4 regions of the Marinomonas dokdonensis genome follow, and region 1 is predicted to be linked to each of the others. Evidence: predicted binding sites of a transcription regulator. Region 1 holds the regulator's gene; each other region holds the start of a gene.
The links. Region 1 encodes LexA, which represses DNA repair genes until DNA is damaged. Its sites were predicted from a motif close to TACTGTNTANNTANACAGTA; they were not measured.
Positions count from the first base shown of each region.

Region 1 (3,800 bases):
CTTGAATACAGGCGCCATAACTCAACACACTGCTCAAGGCGCCCTAGGATCACCCCTAGAATCGGCTGCCATGTTTCAGCCGTTTCAGGGGTAATTCCCATACCTTCATTTTGTTTGGTTTTCTTACACTCATCCTGAATACTTTCAATGTTATTAAATAACTTTTGATAAGAAGTTTGTAAGCTGTAAGCCAGCTGACGTAATTCATCTGGCACCACGCCAAACTCAAATCTATGTTGGTTGTTATCTTGGTCTAACCCCAAGCCCTGAATATACGGGGCTAGGCCTTGTTGAGCGTATTGAATAAAGTTGGTAATGGATTGAATCTGTTGCGGGATTTTCAACAAGAGTTGCCCAGTCAAACTCACATCATCCGTTAACTCTTGCTTAAGATTGACAAGGTTTTTTTCCAGCTGACGCAACCAAGAAATACTCTGCTGTAAACGCACCTCATGGCGGAAATGACCGATGGCCTTATCGGGCAAATGGTGACCCTCATCGAATACATAGATGGTTTCTTTCGGGGCACTTAGAATAGCACCACCACCCAAAGATAGATCCGCTAACACCAAATCATGGTTAGCAACAATCACATCTGCTACTTCAATTTCAGCCCTAGCCTTAAAAAACGGACAAGCTGAGTAATTAGCACAATTTCGATTCGTACACTGCTGATGATCCGTCGTTAAGCGACGCCAATCTTGTTCACGTATGATCCCAGACCAATTATCTTTGTCGCCATCCCATTCCCCGGCAGATATGGCAGTATCCATTTCTTGATAAAGCACAGTATTGACATCGTCAGACTGCAAGTGCTGCTCAAACAAACCCGCAAACATATCATCCATGGCTTGCTCTTCGGTACTCAAATAACCTTCTAGGTTATTCAAACAAAGATAGCGCCCCCGACCTTTGGCCAAGGTATATTTAAAGGCAAAATCCGTATGCTCCAATAAATTTGGCAGCTCTTTATGAAGTATCTGCTCTTGCAAGGCCACCGTGGCAGTCGAGATCACCAACTTTAACCCTTTAGCCTTAGCAATCGGAATCGCCGCCAGACAATAGGATAAGGTTTTACCTGTACCCGTCCCCGCCTCAATCACGGCCACATGCTTTTCTTCCAAGCGATTCCCTTCGCTGTCTTGGCGAATATTCCCCAATGTACGAGCGATAGCACCGATCATTTGGCGCTGACCTACCCTTGGCTTATGGGACTTAGCGTCAAGGGAATCACGGTAAGCTTGCTGAATTTGTTTTTTAAGTTCGTCTGAAAGCATTTAATTTATTGAGTATCGTGGATAATGCTGTATATAATAACAGTTACTGTATAAACAACCAGATGACCTATGATTAAATTAACCAAAAGACAATCTGACGTACTAGAAACCATTCGCGAATTTATTAATGAAACAGGTTTCCCACCAACACGAGCAGAGATCGCTAGGCGATTGGGCTTTAAATCCCCTAATGCCGCCGAGGAACATCTTAAGGCCTTGGCGAAAAAAGGCGCGATCGAAATGCTGTCTGGTGCGTCCCGTGGCATTCGTTTAATCGAACAAGCCGCCAACGAAGAAACCGACGAGCTCGGCTTACCCGTTATCGGCAAAGTCGCCGCTGGTTACCCTGTGCTAGCCCAGGAAAACATTGATTCACACGTCAATATTCCTGCTGCCATGTTCTCTCCTAAAGCAGACTATTTTCTGTCTGTAACCGGTACCAGCATGAAAAACATTGGCATTATGGAGGGCGATTTATTAGCCGTTCATAAAACCACTGCTGTACGTAATGGTCAAATCGTCGTCGCTCGGATTGGCGATGAAGTTACTGTAAAACGCTTTGAGCAAAAAGGCAGTAAAGTAAGGCTAATCCCTGAAAACGAAGAGTTTAATGACATCATAGTTGATCTTGAAAGCGAAGAGTTTGCCATTGAAGGCCTCTCCGTTGGTGTCATTCGTCAGGGTTTATAAGAACCTAAGCAATAGACAATAAAAAAGGTGAAGCTAAGACTTCACCTTTTTTATTGTTGTATTTTCTCTAGTGAAGAATCTTCGGGCGCATATCACCCCCTTCTAAAGACTCGGTTTCTTCACCAAAAGTTTGCTCATCAGAATACACAAAGTCTATGCCGGCATGAAACATACACTTCGCTAATTCAAAATAACGCTCTTTCAGGTAGGACTTGGTATCGTCAGAAATTTGTAACGTCGCTAATGGCTCAGTTTCTTCGCCATCTTCACTGGCAGGACGTAACACAATGTCACCATTATCTAACTCAACAATTTCTAAATAGGACTCTTTCATTTTAATACTCTGATGACTCTTCTCTAAAACGTAACACTAATTCAACCAGTTTTGATAAATAGAAGCCAACAGACGCACCTTCATCACCACCTTTACCAATCAAATCCTCACCAACCACCGCCACGGTAGACGTTCGGCATTCGAACTCAACCAAATAAGCTTGTTGTAGTTGTGAGCACCAAGACTGCGGCTGAGCAAGCAAATCCCCAAGCTCAGACAATACTGGAATGACCAAGCCCTTTTGCGCGGCTTGCTCCAATAAATTTGTCACATCCCAAGAAAATGACAAGCCATAGGCGGTACGGACTTCTTGCAACAAACCATTCAACGCACTGCGCAATTGAAAGATGGCCGAGCTTTCCAGCCCAGCACATAACCAATGCTCATTGCAGGCTTGGCTTTGTTGTATCAACCGACGGGCTGCGTCTAATTTTTGGTTGGTCGCGCTTGCGATACTCGCCCCTGTCATTTCTTTTTCTTACCCTCTTCGATGACCCACTTAGTACCAACATAGAAGGCTTTCCAACCAGTAGGCTTGCCTTCTTCTTCTGTCATCACATACTGCTCTTTGGTTTTACGACTGTAACGAATAATCGTTGGTCGACCTTCGGAGTCAGCAACAGGCGCGGTACGGAAGAAATGATACTTAGGATCAATCTGCTCCATATAAGGTAACAGCTCACTCACTAGCGGCGCACGTGTCTCTCGCTTACGAGGGAATTGACTGGCAGCCAAGAACAAACCGGTCGCCCCATCACGCAATACATAATGGTCTTCAACCTTAAGACAAGCCAGATCCGGCATGGGTACAGGGTCCATTTTTGGCGGCGCTGCTTCACCATTACGAAGCAACTTACGAGTGTTTTTACAGGTTTCGTTGGTACAACCAAAGTATTTACCAAAACGCCCTGTTTTTAACTGCATGTCCGAGCCACATTTATCACATTCCAATAAAGGACCGTCATAGCCTTTTATTTTAAAAGTGCCGGACTCAACTTCATAACCAGAACACGATGGGTTATTGCCACATACATGAAGCTTGCGCTTCTCGTCCATCAAGTAGCTGTCCATGGCGGAGCCACAAATGCTGCAACGACGCTTATTGATAAGCGCTTTAGACTCACCTTCTTCATCATCCACAGCAACAGCTTCGTCACCACGAACTAGGTTGATGGTGGCTTTACAACGTTCTTTTGGTGGCAAAGCATAACCAGAACAAGACATGAACACACCGGTACTGGCAGTACGAATTTGCATTGGACGAGAGCAAGTAGGACAAGCCACATCGGTCGGTGTCGGCTCGTTTAACATCATACCCTGCTCAGGGTCTTCCGCTTTAGCTAAAACGCCACTGAAATCATGATAGAAAGCATTTAGAGCTTTAATCCAGTTCTCACGGCCTTCTGCTATTTCATCCAGTTGCTCTTCCATCTGTGCGGTAAAGCTGAAATTCATCAAAGAATGAAAACTATCCACCAAACGTTCGGTAACTATGTCAC
Region 1 covers NZ_JBRAND010000004.1:194,119-197,918, reverse strand. Annotated here, with positions in the region: gene dinG (ATP-dependent DNA helicase DinG) at 1-1,277, opposite strand, end outside; gene lexA (transcriptional repressor LexA) at 1,347-1,967, shown strand; gene ACUM5Y_RS11705 (hypothetical protein) at 2,035-2,301, opposite strand; gene ACUM5Y_RS11700 (DUF6586 family protein) at 2,303-2,770, opposite strand; gene topA (type I DNA topoisomerase) at 2,767-3,800, opposite strand, start outside.

Region 2 (3,800 bases), on a different contig from region 1:
CGTACTTTGCTAGATCAAGGTGAAGATGTTGGTTTGGCAACAGTTTACCGAGTGCTTACTCAATTTGAAACCGCTGGTTTGGTGATGCGCCACCACTTTGAAGCTGGTACTGCTGTGTTTGAGTTGGCTAAAGGTGATCACCACGACCACATGATCTGCCTAGAAAGTGGCCGTGTGATTGAGTTTGTTGACCCTGTTATTGAAAAACGCCAACACGAAATTGCTGAAGAATATGGCTTCGAAATCGAAGATCACAGCCTAATCATGTACGTGCGCCCTAAAAAAAGCTAAGGGTGTAAAGAGTTTGAAAAGTGGAGTTTCTCTTTACCGAGAGCTCCACTTTTTTTGTTTTGAACGAATAGTGATGGGCTAGGGTTACTGGAGTTGTACATTACCCAGCATCTCTCGGGCATGGGCAAGAGTTTGTTCTGTTAACTCTATGCCGCCGAGTAAGCGGGCGATCTCATGAGTGCGCTGGGTGTCTTTGAGTTGTTCCACTTGTGAAGAAGTCGCTTCATTGGCGACTTGTTTGCTCACTCGTAAATGCTGGTTACCTTGAGCCGCTACTTGCGCCAAGTGCGTCACACAGAAGACTTGTCCACGAGCACCGACAGATCGCAGCATGCGGCCAACCACTTCTGCTACACCACCGCTAATGCCCACATCGACCTCATCAAACACTAGGGTTGGGATAACAGAGGTATTAGCTGTAACTACCTGAATACCAAGACTAATACGTGATAACTCCCCTCCAGAAGCCACCTTTCTAATGGCCTGGGCTGGCTGCCCTGGGTTAGAAGCAATAAGGTATTCGACTTCTTCAAAACCATTGGCGCTGACTTGGTTCAATGGCTGACATTGAATGAAGAAGCGCGCATGAGGCATGCCTAATCCATGTAGCTGTTCTTCCACTTGTTTGGCCAGTTTGTCTTTTGTTGCAATGCGTTGCTCGGTCAGATTCGTGGCGAGAGCGGTAAGTTTTTCGTAGGCTTGCTCTTCTTTTTCTTTTAAAACATCGATGCTTTCTTCGCTGCCTTGCAGCTCTGCGAGTTCAGCATCGACGCTTTCACGCAAGATAAGCAATGCTTCTGGCAATTGTTTGTGTTTGCGGGCCGTGTCGTAAATATGACTCAAACGTTCTTCAACTTGCGCAAGGCGAGCTGGGTCTTGCTCTAAGGTGTCCTGATAATGATGCAGACTATCGGCGGCTTCTTGGGCTTGAATTAGGGCAGCGTTCATCATTTCCAGGGCGTTTTCCAGCTCTTTGGTGGCTGGGGTGATTTGTGATGCGCTCTGAAGAGCTTGATTGAGCAAAGAGCAGATATTGCCCTCGTCGTTGTCCGCTAATATTCCGCTCGCTTGATAGGCCTTAAATTGGGAGTCTGCAATGTTAGACAGGAAGGCTTGTTCTTTTTCTAGCGATTCGATTTCGCCTTCTTTTAGGTCGAGTTGTTCTAATTCCTGAGATTGATAGGCCAATAGCTGTATTTTGGCTTCCTGTTCACTCGAACGGTTTTGTTGTGCGCTCAGTTCTTCTTTTAGTTGTTTCCAGGTGCCATATTGCTGGGCGACTTGTTTGCTTAGTTCGGTCAATTGACCAAACTCGTCCAATTGCTGGCGCTGGGCACTTTTTTTCAATAAAGATTGATGCTCGTGCTGGCCATGTATGTCTACTAGGTGGCTGCCCACTTCTTTTAAATCGCCTAAGGTGCAAGGACGGCCATTGATATAAGCCTTAGATCGACCCTCTTTGCTAATAACGCGACGTAAAATACAGTGCTGATCTTGGTCGAGCTCTCTTTCTTCTAGCCAGTCGTGCACATGTGGGTAGGCTTGGATATCAAAAGTGGCACTAATATCGGCACGCTTCTCTCCGTGGCGCACTACGCCTGCATCCGTTCGCCCGCCTAAACATAGGGATAGGGCGTCCACCATGATGGACTTACCGGCTCCTGTTTCCCCAGAAATAACCGTCATACCGGTTTTAAATTCCAAGTCTAAGGATTCCACAATAGCGAAGTTGGATATAGCGATGCTGGACAGCATAATAAGCTCCAAAAGAGAGTAACTATTTATATGGTTATTTATACAGTATTTGGTTGTTTTTTGACAAGTAGCAGAGTGATTTATTTCTCTTGTTTTGCATTTTTTAAAAGTACTTTATAGCGCTAGCAGATGCTTAGGGAAACAGGGTAGTATTAGGTATCTCGTTAACATATTTAGGGAATAGGGCTAAGGATGAGCTTGCAAGCGAAGAAAAAAAGACTGACCTTGTTAGTGTTTACCAATGCACTTTCCCTAGGCGCTATTGCCCTACTGATCACCTCTGCTTTATGGATAGAGAGTATCTATGAAAAATACGAGCTGGACTCCATACGCTTAGAGCGAGCCCATATCAGTCAAGTTCGCTCACAGCTGAAAAACCGCGTAGACACCTTGGTAAACCTCGCCCACTATCGTAACGATAAAATAGAACAAGACCTCAAAAATGATTTAAAGAATCGTGTCTACGAGCTCAACAGTCTGATGATGGACATCTATACCACTAATCAAGGTATTAAGTCGGATGACGAGATCAAGCAGCTGATTCGAGAAACTGTGCGGGGTCTTAGGTATAACCAAGGGCGGGGCTATTACTTTATCGATACGTTACAGGGGGATGTAATTTTGTACCCTGTTTATCCTAAATCAGAAGGCACCAATTTATATGACCTTCAGGATGATATGGGCAATTACCCTCTGCGCGATGAGATAGATATCGTAAAACGCTACGGCCATGGCTTTACAGAAGGTTATTGGAAAAAGCCTGGCGACACTGTTAATAGCTTCAAAAAAATTGTCTATGTACAAAAGTTTGCCCCCTATGATTGGTACTTTGGAACGGGCGAGTACGTTGATGTGGTTAGAGAGTCGGTGCAAGAAGAAATACTGCACTATGTTGATCAGCTAAGATTCGGTGATAGCAATGAAGAGTATGCTTTTATCCATGATCGAGATGGCGTACAGATTGCCAATGGGGTTTACCCTGAGTTAATAGGCAAAGCGAACCTCGACCTGACCGATGGCAACGGCGTAAAAATTATTCAACAGCAACTGGCGCTCACAGAAAAAGCCCCTTTCTATGGTTTCTTCTCCCATTTGTGGCCAAAAAACACCATGTCTGACCCTCAGGGGTACTATAACTCCCTAACCTACGTCGCTTCGATACCCGAGTGGGATTGGGTGGTTGGTTCCAATGTGGATATGACTGCCTTGCAAGCCGCAATAGAAACCAACCAACAAGAGCTGACAGACCGATTGCAGTCGAGTGTTTTAAATATCCTACTGCTGATGTGCGCATTGGGTGTGCTCGGAGTCATAGTGGCTCATTTTACGACGAAGCGGATTCGGCGAGGAATTGAGTTTTTTGCGGAGCATATCCAACAAAGCTCTGAACGTATGAATCTCATTAATCATGATGATGTGACGTATCAAGAGTTTGATGGGCTTGCGAAAGTCTTTAATGAAAAGACAGGAAAAATAAATAGGCTACTGCATCAAGATGATTTAACGGGCTTGTTTAACCGCCGCTTTGTTGACGCTAAGCTGCAAGTCTTATTGAGCGCTCCCATATCTGATCAACAATCGTTGGTATTGATCCTCTTTGATATTGACCACTTTAAAAGAGTTAACGATGAGTATGGTCACGTGGTTGGGGATGTTGCCTTATGTGAAATCGCAAAATGTATCCAGTCTCAAACCCGCAAACAGGATTTTGTTGGGCGCTTTGGTGGAGAAGAAATACTCGTTATTCTGCCGGA
Region 2 covers NZ_JBRAND010000001.1:936,766-940,565, reverse strand. Annotated here, with positions in the region: gene fur (ferric iron uptake transcriptional regulator) at 1-291, shown strand, start outside; gene recN (DNA repair protein RecN) at 376-2,046, opposite strand; gene ACUM5Y_RS04355 (sensor domain-containing diguanylate cyclase) at 2,239-3,800, shown strand, end outside.
Region 2: the regulator LexA is predicted to act here: its motif matches at 2,075-2,094, upstream of recN (DNA repair protein RecN).

Region 3 (3,800 bases), 130 kb from region 1:
ACTTCAAAGCTACCAGAATGGTCTAGGTTCATGCCCATTTTCTTGGCTGAACGCGCCACAATCGTGGTTAAAGACTCAACATCATAAAACTCTAAGCGTTGCACAATGCCAAAGCGGTCGCGCAAAGGCGAGGTTAACAAACCCGCTCTTGTCGTAGCTCCGACCAATGTGAATGGAGGGAGTTCAATTTTAATTGAGCGAGCTGCTGGCCCTTCACCTATCATGATATCCAGTTGATAATCTTCCATGGCTGGATATAACACTTCTTCAATCGCTGGACTAAGACGGTGGATTTCATCAATAAATAAAATATCACCCTCTCCCAGATTGGTAAGCAAGGCCGCAAGGTCTCCAGCTCTTTCCAACACAGGACCAGAAGTGGTTTTAACTTCGGCGCCCATTTCATTACCGATAATATTGGCCAAGGTAGTTTTACCCAAGCCTGGCGGCCCAAATATTAGCGTGTGATCCAATGGCTCACCCCGTTGACGAGCGGCTTGGATAAAAATCTCCATCTGCTCGCGAACAACAGGTTGACCAATATATTCTGCTAGGGCCTGAGGCCTTATAGCTCTATCGACCTGCCGATCATTTCCTTTAAGTTCTGCCGAGATAATTCGATCATGATCTATCATAAAGTTACCTTAACATTCCCTTCAGTGCGGCTCGAATCACTTCTTCGCTGCTGGCACCATCAACCGGTACGTTTGCCACAGCTTTAGCGGCCTCCTGAGGCTTATATCCCAGTGCAATAAGCGCTGCTTCGGCTTCTTGCCTAGGGTCTGCTTGCACCTGACGCAGTACGGCAGGCGCCGTAAATAAGTCCTTCTTAGCGGCCTGACCGAGTTTATCTCGCAATTCAATAATTAAGCGCTCTGCAGTTTTTTTGCCGACCCCTGGTATTTTGGTCAAAGCCGTCACATCCGAATCTTGGACATTTGCGACCAGCTCCTCGGAAGACATGCTGGATAATACGGCGAGAGCCATTTTTGGCCCAATACCGTTTACTTTTATTAGTACACGGAATAACGCCCGCTCCCCTTTATTACTAAAACCATAAAGGGTATGAGAATCTTCTTTTACTTGAAAATGTGTGTGTAGGACCACTTCACCACCAACAGGTGGCAGGTCATAAATAGTTGTCATGGAGGCACTTAGTTCATAACCAATGCCCGCCACATCAACTAATAATTCTGGGGGGGATTTTTCAATCAGAGTTCCAACAATTCTACCTATCACAAGGCCTTCCTTACATCTTGTTCAGACCAGCGTTTAGAACTGCGACCAGCACGTTTACCTACGCCGTATTCTAAACCACCTGACGTACGTGTGTTTGCATGACAAAGGGCAATCGCCAAGGCATCGGCAGCATCTGCTTGGGGTGTAGATGACAAACCGAGCAACAAGGTCACCATGGACTGCACTTGGCTTTTATCGGCATTACCATTACCCACAACGGATTGCTTCACACGACGAGCGGCATATTCATTTACCGCTAGGCCTTGCATCGCAGCGGCCACGATAGCGGCTCCCCTTGCTTGTCCAAGTTTCAAGGCAGAATTTGCATTCTTAGCCAGAAACACTTCTTCAATGGCAAACTCATCTGGTTGATGTTTATCTAACAGAGTGCTAACACCCGTGAAAATAGCTTTGAGGCGAACCGACAGTTCACCATCAGGTAAGCGAATGCAGCCACTGTCCACATACTGATTCTTACCTTTGTCTACATCAATAATGGCAAAGCCGGTTACCCGAGAGCCTGGGTCAATTGCCAATATTCTTGTCTTACTCACAAATAATAATCCATTAACCTAATTACTGTATATTTCAACAGCCCTGAGCAAACTATGCAACGACAAAACGTAAAAAGGCCGCATTAAAGCGGCCTTTTACAGATATTTTTCAATCTGTTAACAATTTCAACGTCTGTAAAGCTAGGACGTTTACAAATTGTAATTATTCAACAACAGGTTTACGAACGCGAATGCTAAGCTCTTTAAGTTGCTTCTCACTAACTTCACCCGGTGCTTGTGTTAACAAACAAGTTGCACTCTGAGTTTTAGGGAAAGCGATAACATCACGGATAGACTGAGACCCCGTCATTAGCATCACTAGACGATCCAAACCAAATGCTAAACCACCGTGTGGTGGCGCACCGAATTTAAGTGCATCTAATAGGAAGCCAAATTTCTCTTCTTGCTCTTCTTCACTAATGTTAAGAAGTTCGAAAACTGTTTCCTGCATTGAAGATTGGTGGATACGGATAGAACCACCGCCTAGCTCGGTACCATTCAATACCATGTCATAGGCTTGCGAAAGCGCCGTTAATGGATTGGCTTTCAATTCTTCTGGAGAACATGAAGGCGCAGTGAATGGGTGGTGAATAGCGGTAATGCCACCGTCAGACGTTTCTTCAAACATTGGGAAGTCGACAACCCAAAGTGGCGCCCACTCGCAAGTGTAAAGATCAAGGTCTTCGCCCACTTTACAACGTAAAGCACCTAATGCTTCGTTTACTACTTTGGCACTATCAGAACCGAAGAAGATCAAATCGCCATCTTCTGCACCAACGCGCTCTAATAGAGCGGCACGTACTTCGACAGGAAGGAATTTAACGATCGGAGACTGTAAGCCTTCTTCTAGGTTAGATTTATCATTTACCTTGATGTAAGCCAAACCTTTCGCGCCGTAAATACCAACAAACTTAGTGTACTCATCAATTTGCTTACGCGTTAATGAGCTACCACCTGGTACTTTAAGGGCTGCAACACGACCTTTAGGGTCGGCCGCTGGGCCAGAGAAGACTTTGAAGTCAACGCCTAGCATTAGGTCTGAAACTGTTTGAATTGTCAGTGGGATACGTAGATCAGGCTTGTCACTACCGTAGCTTTCCATGGCTTCTGAATAAGGCATACGCGGGAAGCTGCCAAGATCAACGTTTAGCAGTTCTTTAAACAAGCCTACGATCATCTCTTCCGTCATGGCCATGATTTGCTCTTCGCTCATGAAGGATGTTTCGATGTCCACCTGTGTGAATTCTGGTTGACGATCGGCACGCAAATCTTCATCACGGAAACATTTAGCGATTTGGTAATAACGGTCAAAGCCTGACACCATCAACAATTGTTTGAACAACTGTGGCGACTGAGGCAATGCGAAGAAGCTGCCTTGTTGTGTACGGCTAGGAACCAAGTAATCACGAGCGCCTTCAGGTGTAGCGCGTGTTAAGATTGGTGTTTCAATATCAAGAAAGCCATTGTCATCAAGGTAGCGACGTAATACTGACGTCACTTTAGAACGGAAGCGCATTTTTTGCTGCACTTCTGGACGACGTAAATCTATGAAACGATTTTTAAGACGAATGTCTTCACCAACAGCTTGGTGCTCGTCTAGCTGGAATGGTGGTGTTTGTGCGGCATTTAGAATTTCTAAACTCGTGCCTAGCACTTCAATTTCACCAGTAGCCATATTTGGGTTTACAGTTCCCTCAGGGCGAGCACGAACCAAACCAGTTAATTTAATAACGTATTCATTACGCACACTGTCCGCCAGTGCGAAGCTATCAGCACGATCTGGGTCAAATACTACTTGAGTAATACCTTCACGATCGCGTACATCTAAAAAGATAACACCACCATGATCTCGACGACGATGAACCCAACCACAAAGGGTTATTTCTTGTGAAACGTTTGAAGCATTAAGCTCGCCGCAATAATGACTGCGCATAATTTGTATCCTATTACTGTCTTCGTAAGAGTGATGTGTTCTTGCTACCTAGGTTTTGGTTGGCTTTTCTTCTA
Region 3 covers NZ_JBRAND010000004.1:320,364-324,163, forward strand. Annotated here, with positions in the region: gene ruvB (Holliday junction branch migration DNA helicase RuvB) at 1-635, opposite strand, end outside; gene ruvA (Holliday junction branch migration protein RuvA) at 640-1,239, opposite strand; gene ruvC (crossover junction endodeoxyribonuclease RuvC) at 1,236-1,793, opposite strand; gene aspS (aspartate--tRNA ligase) at 1,957-3,726, opposite strand.
Region 3: the regulator LexA is predicted to act here: its motif matches at 1,817-1,836, upstream of ruvC (crossover junction endodeoxyribonuclease RuvC).

Region 4 (3,800 bases), on a different contig from region 1:
ATCACTCAACACCAGCGAAGGCGACGACTCTTCAGACAAGATTATGTGATCACCATAGGTACGGGCTATTTCTGCACACAAATACTCATCCACCGCTACGTCCGTGGTGGTGACCAATTCATGATCCGCTTTATAGTCTCTGACAAAAGCCGACGCTTGACGGGCTTGCTTGATCATTTCGCCAGCTTGCCTCGACCACTGCAAAGCAGAAGCAAGCCAGCTTTTGTATTGTTCCGTCATCATCAATTATTACTCTAGCTAATTAGGAAAGACGCTCATTCAACCAAGCAGATATGTCGATAACTTGTTCTGGGCATACAGAGTGTGGCATAGGGTAAGTTTTGTAGACCAAATCAAAACCCTTTTTAGTAAACAGGTCTTTCGCTTTGACCGCCAAGCTTGGGTCAACAATTGGATCCTGGGAGCCGTGATGAATCAATAGTGGTGTTTTACCATTCACACACTCTTGTGCAGGTGGCACTTGATCACTGTCAGCTAGATACGTCGATAGCGCCATAACACCGGCAAATTTGTGATTGGAATGTAATGCCAGTTGGTAAGCAATCACTCCGCCTTGAGAAAAACCCGCTATAACAATGTTTTCTGTCGGAATACCCAAATCAATCTGCGCGGCAACCAAGGCTTCAATTTGTTCGCAAGACTCTTGGATATTCTCCATGTCCACCTTGCGATCAAGGGTCATTTCATAAATATCGTACCAAGCGCGCATGGCCATACCACCATTCACTGTGACAGGACGACGGGGCGCATGGGGAAAAATGAATCGAACAGATAAACTTTTTTCTAGATTTAAACTTGGCACTAACCCTTCAAAATCATGACCATCTGAACCCAATCCATGTAGCCATATTACGCAATGTTGTGGTTTTTCACCTATCTCGACCTCAACACAGGGCAATAACTCTGACATAGTTTCCTCTCTTATGACGTAAGCTTAAATAAATGCCCCTAGCCTACCATAAAAGCTTTTTAATGAAGGCTCTTCATTCAAAAATCAGAGACATTTGCTGAGGAGACTCGGTCACCAAACGATAGCCAACCCCCACCAGCCGAATCGGTTTTTGCTGACGTTGATAAGCCTGCTGAAATAGCTCGTTGAATATCTGTACGGAGAGTTTTTCTTTAATAGGCCGCTCAATGGTGGTTTGCGTAAAATCATCGAATTTAAGTTTTAAGTAATATTTATTTAAACGGGTTTCGAAATTGCGCCCCGTCATGCGTTGTTCAAGCTCTTGCAACAGTTTCGGCAGAACTGCCACCCCTTCCGCCAAGCCTTGAAGATCTTTCGCGAAAGTATGCTCAACAGAAATGCTTTTTCGCTCTCTAGAGGTGCTCACGGGTCGATCATCTATGCCAAGGGCAAATTGAGATAAGCGAAACGCCATAGTGCCAAAAGCCTTTTGCAATAAAGCAAAGTCTAGCTTTTGTAGATCCGCACAGGTTTCAACGCCAAGCTTGGTAAACCGCTCTTGAGCCACCTTACCCACCCCCGATATTCTCTTTACTGGCACAGCAGCAACAAATTCATCCTGTTGCTCCGGTGTTACAACAGTTAACCCATTGGGTTTTTGCCAGTCACTGGCTACTTTCGCGAGGAACTTGTTGCTGGCCACTCCTGCTGACACAGTAATCCCGACTTTGGCAAAGATTTTCTCACGAATCGCTTGCGCAATGAGGGTCGCGCTGCCTTGGTAAGCGTCGGCATGGGTCACATCTAAGTACGCTTCATCTAAGGATAATGGTTCAATAATTGTGGTGTATTCACGAAAAACTTCATGCATTAGTTCAGATGCCTGACGATATTTCGCCATATTACCGGGCAGGACTTTCAGGGATGGGCACAAACGCAACGCCATAGCGGTCGGCATAGCAGAACGTACCCCATAGGAACGGGCGACGTAATTGGCCGTGGCTAAGACACTGCGCGTATTTGCTGGCCCACCAATGGCAATGGGTAACTCACATAAGCTTGGATCATCCCGCATTTCAATGGCGGCATAAAAGCAATCGGCATCAATGTGGATGATTTTGCGCTGAGACAAAACAACCTCAAACTGTATAAATATACAGTATAATAATCAATTGATCGCCTTTCAGCCAGCACTAAACAGAACTTTATCACCACAAACAATCTCGCCTTAATTCCCTGTTCTACCCAGACTTTTTTTAAAAACTAGCCACATATAGGGTTTATATGAGTAAAAACCGATAAAAACCTCACTTTTGCACTACCAAACATGGACGCTCACCCTCAAAATAGTTTACATTTTCAACATCTAGTTGCTTTGCCCCTTGTGTCGTTTATGTTGTGAATCGTGATAGCAAATGGCTGATGATGAAATGACGCTTAGAATGACCTCCAGTTGAGCAACGATAAGAATACTCTCGATACGGATTTCCAAATTCAGGACAACACAATGACATTATTAACACGCTTATCTTTAATTACGGCCGCCACCATTGTTTTATATGGTTGCCAGACAACGACGACAGATAGCAGCGCGCAAAATTGTACTAGTGTTGCCCCCTGTAATGGCAATACCTCAACCACCTATGCCAACACTGGCACCACCTCCAATAACCAGGTGGTCACGGTTGCACAGAGTGAACCCATCATTGTAACCGCAACAGGCTATGCAGCGATGATGACAAGCAAGCGTTACTCTAAGTCTCAAACTCGTATCATGACTCTACGTAGCTCTACTCTAGATGCTTACCGTAATCTTTCGGAACGTGTTTACGGTCTTAAAATTGACGGTTCAAGCTCCTTAAGCAATATGGTTTTGCAACATGATGAGCTAAGAACCTATGTTGATGCCTATCTTGTTGGCGCCAAAGTAGTATCACAACGTGAGCACGAGGACGGCACCTTTGAGACTGTGGTTGAAATGGCACTACAAGACAACTTCCGACAATGTGTTAGCTCACCAGAAAGCCTAACCAGCAACCCTAGTTGCCAAGTCCGCTCTGCTAGCCAATCTGTTAACATAGAGAGCCCAGCCAAGCCCGCGACTAATTTCTATACTATTGAATAAAATGGCACGTTTTTTAGCACTATCAATTAGCCTTCTTTTCATCTCGCTTACCCCAACTCTAAGCTTTGCGCTTAACGTTCGGGCTGTGGGCGAAGCTGTCATCTACAACGATGACCTTGTTGATGCTCGATACCGTGCGACAGAACAAGCTATAAAACAAGCTGTACTTGAATCCAGTTCGAGAGTCAGTGTTAAAGACCATTTAGAAAATGGCGAGCTTGAATCCAGCATTGAAATACGTAGCGCGGGCCGAGTTCAGAAAGCCAGAGTCATTTCAGAAGAGCGTAATGGCGACTTTCTCAAAGTCATAGCCCAAGTCGAGGTCACCGCAGATTCTCAATGCAGCACAGGCTCTACCCATTACTACAAAAAATCGGTTGCCATCACAGGCTTTGAAATACAAACACCTCAGCAAGCGAATCTAGGCGCATTGAGCAACATCTCAAGAGAGTTTCCCAAAAGCCTAGCCGACGAAATCAACAACAAAGGCTATCTCAACGCCTTAACAGCCACAAACATTGCCCTCTATCCAGACACAATTAATGCCCCCATCACTAACAATAACGACCGTACTCTCAGCAACATTTCCATGGTTGGCGATCAGCTCGGCGCTCAGTACCTAGTAAGCGGTGTCATCCGTGATATGGGGGAAGTGTATTTAAGGGAGCCAGACAACAAACATAGCCAACCTCTTGATGAAAATTTAAAAGAACGCAATTTTGTCGTCGATATTTACTTGTATGA
Region 4 covers NZ_JBRAND010000003.1:551,430-555,229, reverse strand. Annotated here, with positions in the region: gene ACUM5Y_RS10450 (inositol monophosphatase family protein) at 1-243, opposite strand, end outside; gene ACUM5Y_RS10445 (alpha/beta hydrolase) at 263-931, opposite strand; gene dinB (DNA polymerase IV) at 1,005-2,063, opposite strand; gene ACUM5Y_RS10435 (LPP20 family lipoprotein) at 2,439-3,056, shown strand; gene ACUM5Y_RS10430 (flagellar assembly protein T N-terminal domain-containing protein) at 3,058-3,800, shown strand, end outside.
Region 4: the regulator LexA is predicted to act here: its motif matches at 2,074-2,093, upstream of dinB (DNA polymerase IV).